Longibacter salinarum: one gene and its partner. The protein of the gene in region 1 interacts with the protein of each later gene in a pairwise test. Links are inferred from orthologs where the notes say so. Each region holds a gene or a part of one and is shown on either strand. Other genes may lie near its edges.

Region 1 (4,856 bases):
TGAGATGTGAGGTTTGGGGTATGAGCTTTGGGGATGAGGGAAAGCGGGCTTGCGCGAGGAGAAAAGACCGCGACAGGAGTCGGTGGGCCTTAGGTTATCAGGTACTGCCCCCCGGTAGTCGAAATGCATCTCGCTTCACAATCATCGTGGTGGCATTCGTGCTCATCTCTGGGCTAGCACGGTGAATACGACCGGCATGGCTGTTTGTCTCTGGCTCGATTCCTATGTTTGGTGCTGGCTGTGACTGCAAGCCTCGCCGTGATCTGAGGTAGCAGGCAGCTCCGAAGGGTCTTCCTACTTCGCCTTTCGAATTTCTCACTTCGCACTTCAATTTCCCTACTTCGCCCTTCGAATTTCCATTTTCGCACTCAACATGACCACTGTCGACGTCGTGCTGCCGGTCCCGGTCGATCAGACCTACACATACGGCGTGCCGACCGAAATGCGCGACACGGTCGACATCGGGCATCGGGTGCTGGTGCCGTTCGGCAAACGGCGGCTCACGGGCGTTGTCGCGTCCGAGGGACCGGACCCGGAGTCGGTCGACTTCGCTCTAAAGGACATCCTCGACGTGCTGGACGAGCGCCCGGCCTGCTCGGAGGAGATGCTGCGTCTCACGAAGTGGATCGCCAATTACTACGTTTGCAGCTGGGGCGAGGCGATAAAGGCGGCGCTTCCTTCCGGCATCAACGTGAAGAGCACGCACCGCCTTCGCCGCACGGAAGAGCCGCCGGGGCAGTGGGTCGAACACGAGCAGGCGGGACCGCTCCTGGCGGACCTGGAGGGGCGCGACGACACGACGCTCAGCGCGATTAGAAAGCGTCTCGGGACGACGGTGCCGCTCGGGCTAGTGCGCCGGCTGGCAGCGGAGGGCATTTTGGAGGTAAACACGCAACTGAGCGACGCCCGCGTCTCGGCGAAAACGGCAACATACGTCCGGTTCTCCGCGGCTTTTCAGCACCCGTCGGCCGCGGCTGACCTCGTCGAACAGCTGCGCGGGTCGAAGCAAAAAGCACTGATCGAAGCGCTGGCAGGGTTCCGCGAGGAAGGCACGCCGGAGCCGCTACGAACCGATCTTCTGGAGCGGGCGGAGGCCTCGCACTCTTCGCTCAACAGCCTGGTCGACAAGGGGATGGTCGAAACCGTCGAGAAGGAGGTGGTGCGTTCGCCCCTTGACGATCTGCCGGATCCCGGCCCGGCGCCGGATCACACGCTTCACCCCTCCCAGCAGGAGGCGTACGATGCGGTCGCCAGAGCGGTCGAAGACCAGAGCTACCAGACCTTTCTATTGCACGGGATCACGGGAAGCGGCAAGACCGAGGTCTACATCGCCGCCCTCAAGGACGTCCTCGCCCAGGGCCGAACGGGCATCATCCTCGTCCCGGAAATCGCGCTCACGCCGCAGACCGTCCAGCGCTTCCGGTCGCACTTCGGCGACACGATCGCGGTGTTGCACTCGCAGATGAGCATGGGCGAGCGGTTCGATGCGTGGAGGCAACTCCGCGACGGAGAGCTGTCGATCGCCATTGGTCCCCGGTCGGCCGTGCTGGCCCCGATGGACAATCTCGGCCTGATCGTGGTCGACGAGGAGCACGAGTCGTCGTACAAGCAGTTCGACCCCGCGCCACGCTACCATGCTCGCGACGTCGCCGTGATGCGTGCCTACCTCAACGACGCCGTGTGCGTGCTCGGGAGCGCGACGCCGAGTCTGGAGTCGGTCATGAACGCGGAGTGGGGAAAATACACGCGGCTCAACATGCCGGAGCGGGTGCCGGATTCGTCCGGTACGTCGGCCGAGCTACCGAACGTGGAGATCGTCGACCTGACGCTGCAGAAGCGCAAGCACCAGCTCGAGGGTGCCCTGTCCGAGCCGCTCCGGGCGGCCATCCGTGCGCGCATCGACCGGGGCGAACAGACCATTCTCCTGCAGAACCGCCGCGGGTTTGCGCCGGTCATCGAGTGCTGTGACTGCGGGTGGGCGCCGCTCTGCCGCGATTGCTCCGTGACGATGACCGTGCACAAGACCCGAAGTGGCGGGCGCATGCTGCAATGCCACTATTGCGGACGCACCGAGCCGACGATGCGCGCGTGTCCCTCCTGCAACTCGCAGGACCTGCATCAGATTGGGACCGGTACGCAGCGGGTCGAGGATGAGCTGAACGACGTCTTTCCCGATGCCGAGGTTTTGCGGATGGACCGCGACTCCACCCGAAAGAAGCACGGCCACCACAAGATTCTGAGCCAGTTTCGCAACGGTGCAGACATCCTGCTCGGCACCCAGATGATCGCCAAAGGGCTCGACTTCAGCCGCGTGACGCTCGTTGGCGTCGTGGATGCGGACGTGGGCCTCTTGCTGCCGGACTTCCGCGCCGAGGAGCGAACCTTTCAGCTACTGACGCAGGTGGCAGGTCGGGCCGGTCGCGCGGATCTGCGCGGCGAGGTCATCCTGCAAACGCGCAACCCCGAGCACAAGGCGCTGCAGTTTGCGCTGGACCACGACTTCGACGGCTTCGCGGCATCGGAGCTTGAGGATCGAAAAATACTCAGTTACCCGCCCTTCGGTCACCTCGCGACGGTCGAATTCCGCGGGCCGAAGGAAGCTCGCGTCGAGCGCCTGGCCGAGAACTGGACGAAGGCGCTCCGCAAGCACAGCGCGAGCGACGTGCTCATCGGCGACCCCTCCCCCGCCTCCGTCAAGCGCGTCAAGAAGCAGTTTCGCTATCGGACCGTCCTGAAGTCGCGCCAGTCGCAGAAGCATTTGCAGTCGGCCCTCCGGCGCACCGAGCAGTCGTTCGGCAGCGTCCCGAATGGGTATCATGTTTCGATCGATGTTGACGCCGTCGGGTTGCTTTGACGTGTAGACGTGTGGACGTTTCAAGGTGTTGAAGTGGGAAAGTCGGTACGGGAAGAGATCCTGTAGCTCGTCCTCTACTCCTTGGTGCTGGTTTTTTGCTTGACCAAAAAACCAGCGCAAAAAAGTCAAGGCCAGGGAGACCTTCGCTTGACGTCCGCTTCTGCGCCGCTGAAATGCTCCAAGGCTCGACCTCTCTGGGGGAGATGTGCAAATACCTGACGGCGTTGCTTCGAGGTCTGCGGCAGGGGAGCATTTCCCGCCAAACGTTTTCGCTAACCGGCGGACCAACCAGCTCTTGGACGCGACGCCTCCGCTCCCGTCGAAGCGGCGAACGTCTCCAAGGGCCGAAACGACACAAGCACGATTGCTGAACGAGGGTGCTGTCCCGGCCTTGCGCGGTTCGTCGTCTCGAGCGACATGAGCATCGCGAGTTAGTGCCCGTGGTGCGCGAAGGCGGAGCCGCAAACCAGAACGAATCCGTGTCTGAGCCCGTCTTGCGGGCGGGTCCACAGGATGACCTTGCGGGCCCTTTGATTCGTTCTGCGACGCGAGCACGGTGAGCTAGTACCGGTTGGTGCGGCGGAGTCGGAGCGCTAGACGAAGCGCGGACCGCCGGGTCGCCAACCCGAGCAAAGCGAGGTAGTGCCTGTGGCGATTTTTGCGTCTCGTTTATTGGCGATCCAAAAAATGAGACAGTAAGAATAGAGAACGCTCCCTCATTCCTTGGTGCCGGTTTTTTGCTTGACCAAAAAACCAGCGCAAAAAAGTCAAGGCCAGGGAGACCTTCGCTTGACGTCCGCTTCTGCGCTGCTGAAATGCTCCAAGGCTCGACCTCTCTGGGGGAGATGTGCAAATACCTGACGGCGTTGCTTCGAGGTCTTCGCGGGGGAGCATTTCCCGCCAAACGTTTTCGCTAACCGGCGGACTAACCAGCAATTGGACGCGGCGCCTCCGCTCCCGTCCGTGCGGCGAACGTCTCCAAGGGCCGAAACGACACAAGCACGATTGCTGAACGAGGGTGCTGTCCCGGCCTTGCGCGGTCCGGCGAAAAAGCGTTGTAGCAAGAGCGCGAACCGAACGAATCGTTGTCTGAGCCTGCTTTGCAGGCGAGTCCACGGGATGACCCTTCGGGCCCTTTCGATTCGTTCCGCGATCGAGAGGAGACGCCAGCCGGAGCGCGGACAGACGGGCGACTTTTTTGAGTCCCGTTTTTTGGTCGTCCAAAAAATGGGACATGAACGAGGAGGATAATCGCAGTACTCGAATCAGCCACCTCGTTTACAAAGAAAACCCGGAGGTTTTCTCCGCCTACTCCGGCAATCGCGCCGCACGAACCGGCACGGGCGCTTCAGCATCCGGCGCCGAATCCCCTCCTTGGTCCGGAACGGTACGCTTCCACCGCCGATACCAGATGATCGTACCGGTAATCGAGAGCACCGCTGGCGCGAGGCCGAGAAGGACGTAGAGCCAGCGGACGACCGGTCCGCCGACCGCGCCGATGTGCAGCGGGTACGTGGCGTGCATGATGCGAGAGCCAACGGGCGCCGACCGCGCGTCGTCCACGCGGAGCACGGAGCCATCGCTCGCGATATGCACGAAGCTTCGTCCGTTCGGATGCCACTCGCCGGGCGCCTGAAGCCGGACCGTGAGCGGTGCCTCCGGTGCGGCCGGGGCGTACACGAATGAGGCGGTGGCTCCCGGAAGAGCGCTGCGGGCGGAGTCGAGGGCCGCGTCGATTGCTGTTGGCGAAAACGAGACCGGCGTATCCACGGTCGGGGGCGCCGGGGGCCAAGCCGGTGAGCCTGTGGCCGTGTTCGTGAGCTCCTGCGTGCTGGTATAGAAGATCAGCGCAGCGCCCGTAGTCGCGGTTAACAGCACGAAACCGAGGGTGTAAAACCCGCCGGCACGATGCAAGTCGTAGTTTAGCCGCTTCCATCCCTTTTTCCAGACGACCACGAGCGCCGCACGAAGTGCACGGAGGCGTCGTGGCCACCAGAGGACA
Region 2 (4,495 bases), on another replicon or contig:
GAGTCGCTCGACGAGGAAGATGCCCTTGCCGTGGGTCTGTCCGATCAGGTAAAGGTCGTGTACGCCGAGGCCGCATTCCGTCTGATGGGCTGGACGGAGACGTTTGCTCCGATTGTGGTCTTTACGGGGCACGGCAGTCAGACGCCGAACAACCCCTTTAAGTCGAGTCTGGACTGTGGAGCCTGCGCCGGAAATCCTGGGGGACCGAATGCCCGGGTCCTCGCCGCCATTTGCAATGATTCAGACGTACGCGATGCCCTCCGCGATCGGGGGATCGACATTCCCGATGATACGGTCTTTCTCGCGGGCGAGCACAACACGACAACCGACGAGGTTCGTCTTTATGTCGACGAAGAGAATCCGCCAGTCGATGCAGATGCGCTGGCTCGCCTCCGCGCGGACCTGACGAAGGCTCGAGAAAAGGCGGCGGCCGAACGGGTTGGCACGATGGATGCTCAACTGCTTTCGGATCCATCACGAGAGACGGAGCGGCGCGCAGCGGACTGGTCGGAGACGCGCCCCGAGTGGGGGCTGGCCGGCAATGCGGCGTTCATTGTCGGACCACGTCGGCTGACGAACGATCTGGACCTTGATGGTCGGAGTTTTCTTCACTCGTACGACTGGAGGGTTGACGAGAGCGGAACGGCGCTCGAAACGATACTTACCGGCCCGCTCGTCGTCGGCGAGTGGATTAACATGCAGTACTACTTCTCGACCGTCGACAATGCGGTCTACGGAAGCGGCTCAAAAATAACGCACAACGTCAGCGGGAAGGTCGGCGTAGTGCAGGGAAATGGCGGCGACCTGATGACTGGGCTGCCGCTGCAGTCGCTGTATCTCGATGACGACGTACCGTATCATGACCCCCTTCGCCTGTTTGCCGTGCTCCATGCCCCGGTCGAGCGTGTCGGCATGATCCTGCAGCGGCAGGATACGCTAAAGCGATTGTTTGACCACGAATGGGTCGCCTTGACGGTCATGGATCCGCAGCAGGACAACACGTTGCTTCGTTACGAACCCGGTGGGACATGGGCATCCGTGATGTCCGACGATCGGACCGTTCCTGAGCTGTTGCCCGAAGCAGAACCCACTTCTTGAACATCTGGCATTTCATCTAACCGACTCTTCTACCTTGCCATGACTGATCAGCCACAGGAGACGACGGAATCACCCAAAAGGCAGCACCGCCTGCATCCGCTGAAGAAAATCGAGATTATCGTCCGGGGCGAAAAGGAAAAATTCGTTCAGGACCTGCTGGAGGAGTGCGGCGCCACCGGATACACGGTTCATCGCGACATCGCGGGCCGCGGGGCGCACGGATTCCACGAGGGACGTCTTCTTTTCAACGACCGCGCCGGTCTCGTCATGTTCTTCGCTGTTGGCGATGACGAAATGATTGACTGCGTGATGGATGGCCTCACGCCCCTGTTCGAGAAAAGCTCGGGTGTGATGTTCGTATCAAACACGCAAGTGGTCCGCCTCGAGAAGTTCTTGGAGGAAGACGAAAAGTGAGGTGTGGGGGATGAGGTTTGACGTGCGGGAAGCGTTCGATTCTACTACTTCCTGTAGGATTCGGAGCGGATGTCGGACCGCACGGTGCCCCCCACGACGAGGGCAGCACTGATGAGGACGAGGTTCTTGATGATGTACTGTCCTTCAAGGGTGAGTCCGAAGGGGAAGATTGTGAAGCACACCTCGGGCAGAAGGATCAGCGGGAGCATCGTCCCCGGCATCTGAGCGAATAGGAGAAAAATCGCGACGCGAATGGCCGGGCGATACAGGAGGCCGAGTCCGATGAGTACTTCCCACGCTCCGAGAATCGGAAGGAAGATGTCGGGGTCGACCCAGTAGACCGTGCTCCGAACGAGCGACTCGGCGGGGCTGAGTCCGTCGAAGAATTTGAGGGCGCCGAACCAGACGAAGATCACGCCGAGGGAGATACGCAGGAGGAGCGAGCCGTTTCGCCGCATCCATCCGGCGATGGCGTGGTCGACGTTGTCGAAGGAGCGGCGGAGAGACTCGAGTTGGTCAGGCATGGCGATCCGGGGCGTCGTGCGAGAGTCGGCATGAAGGAACGCGAATGATGCAACATGCAAACGGTGACGCGTGAACGCGGAGCCGGTCCCTCGACCCGATTCAACGACATTTTGCCGATCGGACGACGGTGGGCGTTGAACGAGGTTAGAAAATTAAAAAAACCGCCGGCCCCCAGAGAAACCCTGGATGCCGACGGCGGATGCTGCACTGAAATGTCGCGGGAAGAAGCATTTCGACGTTCGCCCTCCCCATTTCGCATTCGCTAGAACGGCAGTTCGTCGTCCGGCTCGAACGTTTCCTGCTCCTCCTGCTGTTGTTGCTGCTGTTGTGTGCGGGATTGACGCTGCGGTCCGCCCCCCTGTTGCTGGCGCTGATCCGACGGGCCTCCGCCCTGTCCCTGGCTGAACCCATCGCCAGACGGGCCACCGCCAGGGCCGTTGTTGGCGCGGTCGAGGAACATCATCTCTTGCGCTTTGACCTCCGTGGAGTAACGTGTGTTACCGTCACGGTCCTCCCACGATCGGGTCTGCAGCTTGCCCTCGAAGTACACCTGTGAGCCTTTTGACAGGTACTCGTTGCAGATTTCGCCGAGTCGTGCCCAGGCAACGACCGTGTGCCACTCGGTCTTGTCGACCAGATTGCCGTCCCGATCCTTGTACGATTCGTTTGTGGCCAGGCGCATATTGCACACGGCGGTGCCGCTACCCGTGTAGCGAAGCTCCGGATCCTGACCCAGATTTCCGATGAGAATGACTTTGTTGACTCCGCGAGCCATGGCGTTCTCGTTGCGTTGAGTGAAGAGATGCTGTCTATGGGCGTGTCGCCAGACATGCTCGGAGTCTACGCACAGCGAGGTGGAAATGTCCAACCTCGGCACGATCCCGGAGCAGTCGGCGGTTACGCTTATCGTCTTGTCTGTCTATAAGACACACCAGATGCCGACGTCATAACGTCAGCGACAAAAAGTTTGACGTACTGCAGACCGAATGTCTTTGCGTTCACAACACGTCGACATCGCGGACCAGCGTGTGTAATATACGGACGGGTGGTGACACCACTATGTCACAGGGGGCGAGTACGTCGTGGTACCGGTACGATTGGTAGGAAGCGACATAAAAAACGCCGGGCTGCGCGCTCACCCAAAAACGCGTCAACCCGGCGATAATGAATCCTGTCGTGCTGTTCGACACGAAGGCCAGTCGCAGCGTGGAGGCACCCTCCGACTGGGCATCAGATAAATGGCAACGTACGTGCCACGTCCCTGAATCGCCGTTTACAATGCGCTTATATAGGGTGAGCGGACGGGTGTGTATACTCGAGTGGACATCTGCAGGCGCCCGTGTCTACTGTGGTGTACGGTTGGGGTAGCAGTGCAACGGGATGCGCGGAAGCAGGTCGAGTCATGGGTCCGTCGGGTCGGCCCTATGACTGTGGGAAATTTTGGCGTTCAGAAAGTTCGTCGAGGAACTGGAGCGTGAGTTCGTTGAACTGGTCCGGGTGCTCGATCATCGGAGCGTGTCCACACTCATCGATAAAGTGAAGGTGGGCGTTCGGCATCCGGTCCCGGAATTCTTCGGCCACGTCGGGCGGGGTAATCACGTCGTCGCGTCCCCAGATGAGCAGGGTCGGCATGGGAAGCGTCCCGAGCTGTTCCGTGACGGTCTCCTCGTCGGCCGAGCGTGCGATTTTAATGAGTCGGAGTGCGCGGGGGCGGTCGTTGACGATGTCCAGCATTTCGTCCACAAGCTCTTCCGTGGCGTGAGCCGGATCATAAAACGTCATTTCCGTCCGCTCACGAATGAACTCTCGATCCTGTCGGCGCATCGTCGTGGTGCCGAGGGTAGCTTCGTAGATGCCGGAGGAGCCAGAGAGAACGAGGGCCGCGACATCCTCCGCGTACTTGAGCGCATAGAGGAGGGCAATGTGGCCACCGAGCGAGTTGCCGGTTAGAACCGTTTGCTCAAGTTCGAGTCGCTCGATAAACGACCGGACGAAGTCGGCCAGGTCGGGCACGCTGGTTTCACCGAGTGGAAGGTCGTACACCGGAATGGTTGGCGCCAGCACACGGTATCCCCGGTTGGAGAGGGCCTCGATGGTCGTGGTCCAGTTACTTAAATCTCCGAGCATGCCGTGTAAAAGAACGACCGGGGGCACCTCGGCGTCACGTGGACCTTCGTCCACGTATTCGAACGCGTCCAATTCGCGGACGGTGAATGGTGTGTCGGGCATAGAGGGAAAGAAAGAGGCCAGGGGGGACGAGCGTAGCCGGCGCGGCGCAAAAACGTGGGGCAGAAAAGCGCGCATTCGAAGAGAAATGAAACGAGGCCATGCGCACTGCTCAAGTCCCTTGCAAGAAACGCACGAGGTCGGTAACATTCAAAAGACTTCAGGGCCTGAGAATGCTGGTGCCGGACAAACGTCTGGTCACGAATCCGGTTGGCCCCTGCTGTTGAAACAC

The links.
Region 2: the proteins of priA (region 1) and CRI94_RS10445 interact in binary tests that used the Escherichia coli proteins (3 or more experiments, as listed by UniProt). The link is inferred for Longibacter salinarum from one-to-one orthologs.

Annotation. Positions count from the first base shown.
Region 1 is NZ_PDEQ01000007.1:109,904-114,759, forward strand. Bases 1-3,113 are described here. They hold priA (replication restart helicase PriA), read left to right. Parts: upstream 1-373; coding sequence 374-2,854; downstream 2,855-3,113. Outside these bases: CRI94_RS13860 (PepSY-associated TM helix domain-containing protein), read right to left, coding at 4,163-4,856.
Region 2 is NZ_PDEQ01000005.1:69,858-74,352, reverse strand. Bases 1,057-3,808 are described here. They hold CRI94_RS10445 (single-stranded DNA-binding protein), read right to left. Parts: upstream 2,813-3,808; coding sequence 2,300-2,812; downstream 1,057-2,299. Other genes in these bases: CRI94_RS10440 (alpha/beta fold hydrolase), read right to left, coding at 3,460-3,808; CRI94_RS10450 (DoxX family membrane protein), read right to left, coding at 1,557-2,036; CRI94_RS10455 (P-II family nitrogen regulator), read left to right, coding at 1,138-1,512; CRI94_RS10460 (DUF2309 domain-containing protein), read left to right, coding at 1,057-1,098. Also shown: more of CRI94_RS10460, read left to right, coding at 1-1,056; more of CRI94_RS10440, read right to left, coding at 3,809-4,266. UniProt on the Escherichia coli protein: Plays an important role in DNA replication, recombination and repair. Binds to ssDNA and to an array of partner proteins to recruit them to their sites of action during DNA metabolism. Acts as a sliding platform that migrates on DNA via reptation.